DNA from 3 places in the Pseudoalteromonas sp. SG44-8 genome. Region 1 is predicted to be linked to each of the others. Evidence: predicted binding sites of a transcription regulator. Region 1 holds the regulator's gene; each other region holds the start of a gene.
What was found. The regulator sigma-54, encoded in region 1, starts transcription at its own class of promoters, with help from an activator protein. The targets are predictions, from matches to a motif close to GTTGGCACGNNNNTNGNNT.

Region 1 (3,284 bases):
TTGCAATAATTACTCTCTAATTCAATACAATACAATTGGTATGACTACGATTGAGCTGCAATTACATGATACAAATCTTGGTCTGTTTTTGCGCTACGTAGTTGTTTACAAAAATCTTTGTTATTGAGTTTATCAGCAATTGTGGCTAACGTCTTCAAATGAAGTTGGCTGTCACCATCTGGTACGATGAGGGCTACAAATATATCAACTGGGCGATTATCAATCGCATCAAAATCAACCGGTGATTCACTCACTAAAATTATTGCTAGCGGGTTTTCAACACCACTCATACGGCCATGAGGGATAGCAATACCACGACCAATACCCGTACTACCTAGTTTTTCTCTCGACAGTAGTGCGTTGAGGATTTCTTGTTGTGATAGCTGAGGGAGCTGTTCATGAGCCAATTGGCTTATAAATTCAATGATCCGTTTTTTGCTATTAAAAAGGACCGCAGCTTTACTGCAGTCCTGACAAATAAGTGAGCTTAATTTCATAGTGTTAGTGTCGAGCGTGCTTCTCTTTGTGTTTAATTACTTGACGATCAAGTTTATCGATTAGTCCGTCAATAGCTGCATACATGTCTTGGTGCTCAGTCGAGGCAAATAATTCAGCGCCACTGACATGTAATGTGGCCTCTGCTTTTTGGCTTAGTTTTTCTACATCAAGAATAACATGGACATTATTGATATGATCAAAATGCCTTTCAAGCTTGGCAAACTTATTGTTTACATAGTCTCTTAATGAATCAGTAATTTCTACGTGACGACCAGTTAAATTTAGTTGCATAAGCATTTTCCTCTTGTGATTTTACGCCTTAAATCAAACTTTTACGTTGATTTGACGGTGGAATAGCCAGCGACTCGCGGTATTTTGCAATAGTCCGTCTAGCTACTTTGATACCTTGCTCTGCCAATATATCTGCAATCTTACTATCACTCAATGGTTTCGCTGAGTTTTCTGCACTGATCAATTTTCTGATCAATGCTCGAATAGCTGTCGAAGAGCATTCGCCGCCGTTCTCAGTGCTTACATGACTTGAGAAAAAATACTTTAACTCAAAAATACCACGGGGGGTATGCATGTACTTTTGTGTCGTTACGCGAGAGATTGTTGATTCGTGCATCTCAACCATTTCAGCAACGTCGTTTAGTACCATAGGTCGCATTGCTTCAGGGCCATGCTCAAAGAATCCCTGCTGTTGTTTTACAATGCAGTTAGTTACTTTGAGTAACGTCTCGTTACGACTTTCTAGGCTTTTAATAAACCATTTAGCTTCTTGCAAATGCGAACGTATAAATTGGCTGTCAGTGCTTGATTTTACTGAGCGTGACATTGCCGCATATTGGCTGTTCACTCTAATTTTTGGCATGCTGTCTGGATTAAGTTCAACCACCCAGCGACCTTTAATTTTTTTCACCGAAACATCAGGTATAACATACTCTGATTCTTCGCGTACTATAGTATCCGCAGGCTTTGGATTAAGGCTGTGGATCAATGTCATTACTTCTTTCAGCTCATCTTCTTTAAGCTTAGTCTTTTTCATCAAAGTGCGATAGTCACGACTAGCTAATAAATCGATATGATCAGTTAAAATCATTTTAGTCTCGCTAATCCAAGGAGTTGCAGGATCAAATTGATTTAATTGAATACATAAACATTCTTGTAGGCTGCGCGCAGCAATACCAACAGGGTCAAATAACTGAATGCGTTTTAACACTGCTTGCACTTCGTCTAGTTCGATTTCTTCTTCGTTATTACCTTGATTTAAGCTCTCTGCGATGTCTTCGCAGCTCAAGGTTAAAATACCTGAATCGTCAACAGCTTCAACAATCGCAATGGCAATAGCTTCATCGGTTGGACTAAAAGGTGTGAGCTGTAATTGCCACATCAGATATTCGTGCAGGGTTTCAGTTGAAGCACCTTGATAAATTGACTCATCTTCAGGCATTGGGCCGGATGACGTATTTGGCGCAGCACTCATGTATTCGTCCCAGGTGACGTCCATAGCCATTTCGTCACTTAAAGTCTCTTTACTTAATGCTTCGCTACTTTCTTGTTCATATTCGCTGGGCTTGTCGTCTGCTGATGCACTAACAGTTAAGTCATCGTTGTCTTGTTTTTGTTCGTTTTTACCAGCCGTGTCGTCTGAATATTCATGCTCTTCTAGCTCTAACAATGGATTGCTGTCGAGTGCTTCTTGAATTTCTTGCTGGAGATCCAATGTACTGAGTTGCAATAAGCGAATTGCTTGTTGCAGCTGTGGTGTCATTGTAAGTTGCTGGCCCATGCGCAGCTGGAGTGATTGCCTCATGTATCTCTAACAATCCTTTTATTGTTATCATCGTTAAGTCTAGCAGATACTTAGCCGAGCGTGGCTTTATAGCCTAAATTGCTCGCCCAGGTAAACATCGCGGACTGTTTGGTCGGCAAGTACATGCTCAGGGGTACCTGATGCAATTAACTCCCCATGAGAAACTATGTAGGCTTTTTCACAAACATCAAGGGTTTCTCGTACATTGTGGTCGGTAATAAGTACGCCAATACCACGGTTTTTAAGGTGTTCAATAATCTTCTTTATATCTAACACTGAAATAGGATCAACGCCAGCAAAAGGCTCATCAAGTAAGATAAATTTTGGATTTGCGGCTAAAGCGCGTGCAATTTCAACTCGACGACGTTCACCACCAGATAATGCCATACCTTGGCTGTCGCGAATATGTTGAATGCTAAACTCATCAAGTAAGCTGTCTAGTGCTTCTTCTCTGGCTTGTTTATTCAGCTCTTTACGAGTTTCTAAAATAGCCATCAGGTTTTGATAAACAGTTAACTTACGAAAGATGGATGATTCTTGTGGTAAGTAGCCAATCCCTAACCGTGCGCGACTGTGCATTGGCAGTAAAGTGATGTCATTATCATCAATACTTATTTTACCTTTGTCGCTAGGTACTAAACCCACAATCATATAAAAAGTGGTGGTTTTACCTGCGCCATTAGGACCCAGTAAGCCAACAATGCTGCCTGCGCTAACTTCTAAACCCACGCTTTTTACAACTTGGCGACCTTTATAGCTTTTTGCTAAAAATTCAGCTTTTAATATACTCATGGCTGCCCTTTAGGTTTGTCTTTTTTACTGTCAACAGGTACCAAAATAGTGTGTACGCGATCGTTTGAGCTTGCGCCTTTTTCAGCACTGATCAGCTGTTGGTCCATATCATAGGTAATGCTTTTGGCATTAATTTTTTGACCTGCTTGAGTGACTTGTGCATTACCAATTAAAGTTA
Region 2 (3,284 bases), on a different contig from region 1:
TCTGACTTTAAAGCGCGATGACGCATCGGGTAGAGGGCTTGAAAACCTAAATCCTCTAACTCATTTTTAATATCGTGAATACCTAAACGATTAGCAATCGGCGCATAAATCTCTAACGTTTCGCGGGCAATACGTCGACGTTTGTCAGGACGTAATGCTCCAAGAGTGCGCATATTATGAGTACGATCAGCAAGTTTGATTAAAATAACACGAATATCTTGTGTCATTGCCATAATCATTTTTCGATAGTTTTCAGCTTGGAATTCTTTTTTATCTTTAAAGCTGAGCTTATCAAGCTTGCTTACGCCCTCAACTAATTCGGCGACTGTCTCGCCAAAAATTTCGGCTAAATCTTGTTGGCTAAAGTCGGTGTCTTCAATCACATCATGCATTAATGCAGCCATTAACGTTTCGTGATCTAAATGCATACCAGCCAGAATTTGGCTTACTTCAACAGGGTGAGTAATGTAAGGTTCGCCACTTGAGCGAGTTTGACCCTCATGGGCCTCTCGGGCTACCACATAGGCTTTTTGTACCAGCTCTACATCAGCAGCAGGTAAGTATTCTGATATTTTCTTTTTTAGACCTTCAAAAAGATACATTCACACTCCAATGTTCTCGTGAAGCAAATAGGTAACGGTATGTTAAGAATATACGATGAAAAGAAGGGATTGCCAACGGCTAGAATAGAAATACTATACCGTTGGCTAAATCAGACAAGGAAGTCAGATTATTGGTTGCCGCCTACAATAGCTGCAACTGCAGCCATTTCAGCCGCCTCTTGATGTTGTTGCTCTTCACGATCAATAAGATCCATTGATGAGCTATCTACTAAACCAAGTTCAATTTCACGTAAAGCAACAACCGTTGGTTTATCGTTTTCAGGATCAACCAGTGGCTTTTTACCACCGACCGCGATTTGACGGGCACGACGGGCCGCAACTAAAATTAAATCAAAACGATTACCAATTGCATCTACTGCATCTTCAACAGTTACGCGAGCCATCTTAGCACTCCAAATAAATTTTTAAGCAAAGACGTAGTTTACTGCACCGAGTCAGATTCGCCAATAGCTTGTGGTTAATTTAAACAAATAAAATACTTACTGAACCCAAATTAGGATTTAACGCAGTAAGTCTACGAGTAAATCTTGATGGCGAATAGCTTGGCTTTGTAGCGATAAGCGTTTTGCCAATACGATCGTCTCAATTTCCTTCAGCGCAGTTGCAAAATCATCGTTAACCACGACATAGTCATATTCATTGTAATGAGACGTTTCAGATTGTGCTTTTGCCATGCGACCAGCAATGATTTCTTGTGAATCTTGGCCGCGATTATTTAAGCGCGCTTCAAGCTCAACTTTTGACGGTGGTAGGATAAAAATGGTTTCAACATCAGCGACCAGATCACGAACTTGACGTGCACCTTGCCAATCAATATCTAAAAATACATCAATACCTGCTGCAAGCTGCTCTTCAATTGCTTGCTTTGATGTACCGTAGTAATTATCGAACACTTGCGCCCATTCAAAAAAATCATTCTTTTCAATTAATGATTTGAATTCATCAACATTTACAAAGTGGTAATGCACGCCATTTGCTTCGCCCGGACGAGGCGAGCGAGTAGTATGCGATACAGATACTTTCATATCATTATACTTAGTTAACAATGCATTGATTAAGCTGGATTTACCCGCACCAGATGGTGCCGATAAAATAAATAAGTTTCCGCGAGAGTGTGCCATGGGTTTTTACCTAAAATAAACCGACTAGAGCTGCTAATAAGCTCCGCCTTAATTTTGGTATTGTACTTTATTTAGTGAAGTTTACTCAACTGCCGAAAGTATCCTAGTGAGGTGATTAAATTTTAACGTATTAATAACCGTATTTTTGTTACGGCAATGATGACTGTTTAAAAAACTCCCGCATTTTAACGATTATTTGTACTTAGTTGCATAATGCAAAAATGATCGTTGCAAGTTGCATCTTTCATATTCAACTTTATTTTATTTTGTTTTATTTCAATGTTTTATTTTTTGGAATGATGCCTGCATTGGTACAGTTACTTAATGATTGAGGGCTTACTAATGAGATTAACCCATTTAGCCACAGCGTGTTTAGTTTCACTTCCTTGTGCTGTATTTAGCCAGCCATTCGATAATTGCCCTAGTCAGGCATTTTTGATGCAGGATGCAAAGGCACAGCTTTACGGTATAGATTTAGTGTCGGCTAAACCTACGATTTTATCATCGGCTTTGACGTTTGCTAGCGAGGCAAATAATGAAAGTGTGAATGCCGTCGGTTTTAATTACAAAGACCAATACTTATACGGTTTTAGCCGACAATCGCCTAAAAGCGTGGTGCAAATTGGTAGCAACTACGAAATGAAGCGGTTAAATGTTACTGGCCTACCCGATACTAATTTTTATGTAGGTGATATTCAAGTGACTGGTGAGCAAGCAAATCAAAGTGCGATGTATTATGTATATACTCCCAATTTTGGTTTATATGAAATCAATCTAGAGGGTGATCTAGATGCCCCCATAACTGCTCGGCTACTACCTGCAACCGACACATGGAACTTAGGTATATTTGATTTTGCATTTCATCCGCAAAGTAACCTGTTATACGCAGTTGAATCAAATGGTGATTTGCATGAAATTAACGTTGCAGAAAATACTACCAAGTTTATTACTCAAGTTGATATTGGTGATGATACGGGCGCATTTGGTGCTGCCTATTTTGATATCAATGGTCAGTTTTATTTTAGTAATAATAAAAGCGGAAAAATTCACAAAGTTGATTTAAGTATTAGTCCTGTTGTTGGTTATACGCCTGTTGCTAATGTGTTTACATCGGGCCCTAAGTCAAGTCAGAACGATGGGGCTCGTTGTGCTATTGCCGAAGTTGAGGTAACAGATAGTTCGATTGATTTTGGTGATGCTCCTCTACCTTATAACACCAGTTTAGAGCAAAGCGGAGCCAGGCATTTATTCGATCCTAACAGCACTGGCAGTAATCTGATTTATTTAGGCGATACAGTCGATGGTGAAAATATCAATACTGATGCCGACTTAATCAATAACCCAGTTGATGCATCAGATGATGGGGTGAGCTTTGTGACGGCAATATCGGCGGGTCAAGATAGCCAAATTATTATAAACGCCTCTGCGAGTAGCTTTTTATATGCATGGTTTGATTGGGATCAAAATGGCGGCTTTAGTGAAAGTGAGCGCATAATAACTAAATATCAACTTAATCAAGGCGATAACAGTATTTTAATTA
Region 3 (3,284 bases), on a different contig from region 1:
AACTTGCCATGTTTGTTTATCAATCCCAGCATCGTGGGTTGAGGTTATACCTAAGCTGAGCAGATGTTGACCAGCTTGATTTAAGGTATTATTTACGTCTTGATCAGATGGCGTAGGAATATGTGCAGTAATTAAACTTTCGGCCTTATCGACAAAAATACCGCTAGGTTGACCTGCTTGGTTGCGAATAATTTCACCACCTGCTGGTGACTGTACTGTGGGTGTTAATTTGGCTAACTCCATCGCTTTGCTATTAACCCAAATCGCGTGGCTATCGACACGAGAAAGCACCACCGGAACATCTTTGACAACTTTATCTAAGTCAGCAGCAGTAGGAAATTGCTTATTAGGCCACAGTTCTTGATTCCAACCGCGGCCAATAATCCAGCCCCGGTTATTTTTAGCAAATACAGCAAGCTTTTTTTGTATTTCTGCAATCGACGTACTGCCACGTAAATCGAGTTGCGCTAAATTATTACCAAGTCCAATCACATGACCGTGGGCGTCAATTAAACCAGGTAATAAGGTTTGTTGCTCGGCATCAAATACTGCAGCATTAGGGAAACTCGCTTTTAGTTTATCGTCTCCTACTTTTACTACTTTGCTATCTTTAATAACCAGTGTAGAAAATTGCTGTAATTGGCCACTGTAAGTTGGAGTGTAACCATTAGCATTGTAGATCACCGTGGTATCAGCTAGCACAGGTAAAGATAAAGTGATTAAACAGGCGAGTAAGCATTTCATTGTTAGAATTCTTTTTCTGCTTTTGTTAGTTAAACAGTAACAGAGAATACTGAGTCTGCAAATTAAATATAATAAATTATTTATCGTTGTGCATTTCAACTATGCTGATGAATTAGCTATTCATTTATTTGCATATAGAGTAAATTCAGACAGTGATAATCTACCATCTTTATCGCGGTCATAGTTTTTAAAACGAGACCACAGGGCAGGATCTTTTGCTGACTCTGAACGCGTGATAAGACCGTCGTTATCGCGGTCTAAGTTTTTGAATTGTTCTGCTATATTATCAGTTGTTGCAAAACTGCAACAGCTACTGACAAATAACCAACTTAGTCCCAGTTGTGTACAAAATTTCATTGGGGAAACTCGTTAATCTAGGTTATTAGTTAAAAAACGCTTAAATTCAGATAGGGAAATTTTATTGTCTTGGTTTTTGTCCCAGCGTTGAAAGTTACTCAACAATTGTGGTTGTGGTTCAAGCTCATTATGCGTTAAATAGCCATCTTTATTGCTATCTAAATGATCAAAACGTTGTTTTACATCCAGTGCCATTGCGCTAAAACTGGTGGCTAGCGACACACTTAATATTATTAATATGCTTTTCATTATTTACATCCTACCAATAAAAAGAATAAAGCATTTGCCATAATTTAAATCCCAACATTAAATCCGTTTACACATTCCCTCCGGGATTATGGCAAATACTTTAAAGCCTTTTAAAATTTAAACTTTGCGAACTCTTGCTCAGATAATTGCTCGTCGTTATTATCATCAAGATCAGTAAACTGCTTTAATAGCGTGTTGTTTTGCTTGGCTTCAAGCAATGAAATTTGTCCGTCAGAGTCGGTATCTAATTGCGCAAACTTAACGTTTAATTGTGATGCTAAAACAGTGGCGCTAATGACTAAAAACATCAGTGAAAAAGCGGTGATAAGTTGTTTCATAGCAGTGTTTCCTCTGGGAAATTTATTGCAAAAATTGTTTAAACTCAGCAAATGAAATTTGACCATTTTGATCTTTGTCAATTTGCTCAAAACTTTCGTGTAATACCGCATCTTCAGATGCTTCTGCTTCACTCAATGTGCCATTACTGTCTTTATCAAGTTCTGCGAAGGTGGCCTCGACATCAATGGCAAAGCTGTTAAAGCTAAGCAGTAGGCTGATGCATAAGCACAGCGGTGTTAATATTTTCATATTATTTCCTTATAAACAGTCGTTGATACGGATATTACAAGAACGATGCCAATTGTTTTTATTGTATAAATATCAGTGGTTTAATTTTTTTGCATGATAATAAGTGGGAAAAAATGACCGAGCAGTGTGTCTTTTTTGCAACAACTTTTAACGGGTATTGATTAAGTTTTTAAAAAACAGTTGGTTAAGTTGTTTCAATTTAGCATCAGTCGCTTTATATAGCGCTACACAGTTCGCCTTATTCATTATTTTTATTGATTCAGCTAGTGTATAAGTAACACCTTCCATAATCAGACTTTTAACTAAAGGAGTGGCGATAGTGGCCTCATTCGCTAAAAAGTACAGTGCATTACTTAGTTGGCGACCCAATTTAATAGGCCAGTTTTTGTTTAGTACTTTGTTATCGCTGCTGCCATTATCACTGGTAGTGATTGTATTTTTAAATGCGCTGAATAAACAGCTAGCAGTAACTCAACAAATCGTCAGTGAAAATTATCAAATTACCAAGTCATTTAATAATCTTAAGCAAGACCTCAATAGCTTAGAGCGCGCAACGCGACAAAACTGGGTGCTGAAAAGCGAATCACTCGATGAATTGATTGTTGATAAGTGGCAATCATCACTACAAAGCATTGATGAACTAACTTTTATAAGTTCTACGGGGGAGTATATTAAGCAATGGCAGCAACTCGCACAGGTATTGCAATTAGCGCATACTCAACTCGTTACTGAAGGACAACAAGATGCGCAATTGTTTATTCCTGTGAGTGAATTAATTGCGCGTCAAACGGTGTGGCTAAGAGATCAAAATGAGCTGCAAATAACTAAAAATCAGCAACAGTTAAAAGCTTTGCAAAGCTCATTTATCAATTGGTTAATAGCACTTATCCCATTAACTTTACTAGTAGGTGGTGGTTTTTTATGGCGTATAAGTGGTCGCTTAAAAGGATTAACGTCGGTTATTGATAAGCTTGGGCAAGGTCATTGGCAACAAAAAATAGCTGTACAAGGCTCTGCTGAGTTGGTTGAACTAGGAAATAAATTACAATGGGTGCAAGAGCAGTTGCATCAATTAGAGCAACAAAAAGATACTTTTTTACGCCATGTTACCCATGAATTGAAAACTCCATTAGCGTCAATGGTTGAGGGCACTGACTTACTTGCCGATGAAATCGTTGGGCCAATTAACAAAGAGCAGCAAGCGGTGTTGGCGTTAATTACCCAGAGCATGGTGCGTTTGCGCGCTATGATCGATAGTTTACTTAGTTACAATGCGATTCGCAGCAGCAAAGAAGACTTAAGTGAGCTGGAATTCTCGCAATTAATAACCAAGATAAACAGCCATT

Region 2: H5163_RS10785 (LruC domain-containing protein) is a predicted target of sigma-54. The motif match lies at 2,035-2,053, and genes of this name have one in related genera.
Region 3: H5163_RS06650 (EF-hand domain-containing protein) is a predicted target of sigma-54. The motif match lies at 1,973-1,991, and genes of this name have one in related genera.

What each region holds. Positions count from the first base shown of each region.
Region 1 is NZ_JACJEQ010000036.1:23,912-27,195, forward strand. Features, by position in the region: gene ptsN (PTS IIA-like nitrogen regulatory protein PtsN) at 45-497, opposite strand; gene hpf (ribosome hibernation promoting factor) at 502-789, opposite strand; gene H5163_RS18895 (RNA polymerase factor sigma-54) at 818-2,314, opposite strand; gene lptB (LPS export ABC transporter ATP-binding protein) at 2,381-3,106, opposite strand; gene lptA (lipopolysaccharide transport periplasmic protein LptA) at 3,103-3,284, opposite strand, start outside.
Region 2 is NZ_JACJEQ010000011.1:28,267-31,550, reverse strand. Features, by position in the region: gene spoT (bifunctional GTP diphosphokinase/guanosine-3',5'-bis pyrophosphate 3'-pyrophosphohydrolase) at 1-602, opposite strand, end outside; gene rpoZ (DNA-directed RNA polymerase subunit omega) at 731-1,006, opposite strand; gene gmk (guanylate kinase) at 1,124-1,744, opposite strand; gene H5163_RS10785 (LruC domain-containing protein) at 2,087-3,284, shown strand, end outside.
Region 3 is NZ_JACJEQ010000005.1:200,377-203,660, reverse strand. Features, by position in the region: gene H5163_RS06670 (amidohydrolase) at 1-744, opposite strand, end outside; gene H5163_RS06665 (EF-hand domain-containing protein) at 865-1,101, opposite strand; gene H5163_RS06660 (EF-hand domain-containing protein) at 1,114-1,350, opposite strand; gene H5163_RS06655 (hypothetical protein) at 1,461-1,688, opposite strand; gene H5163_RS06650 (EF-hand domain-containing protein) at 1,711-1,938, opposite strand; gene H5163_RS06645 (HAMP domain-containing sensor histidine kinase) at 2,255-3,284, shown strand, end outside.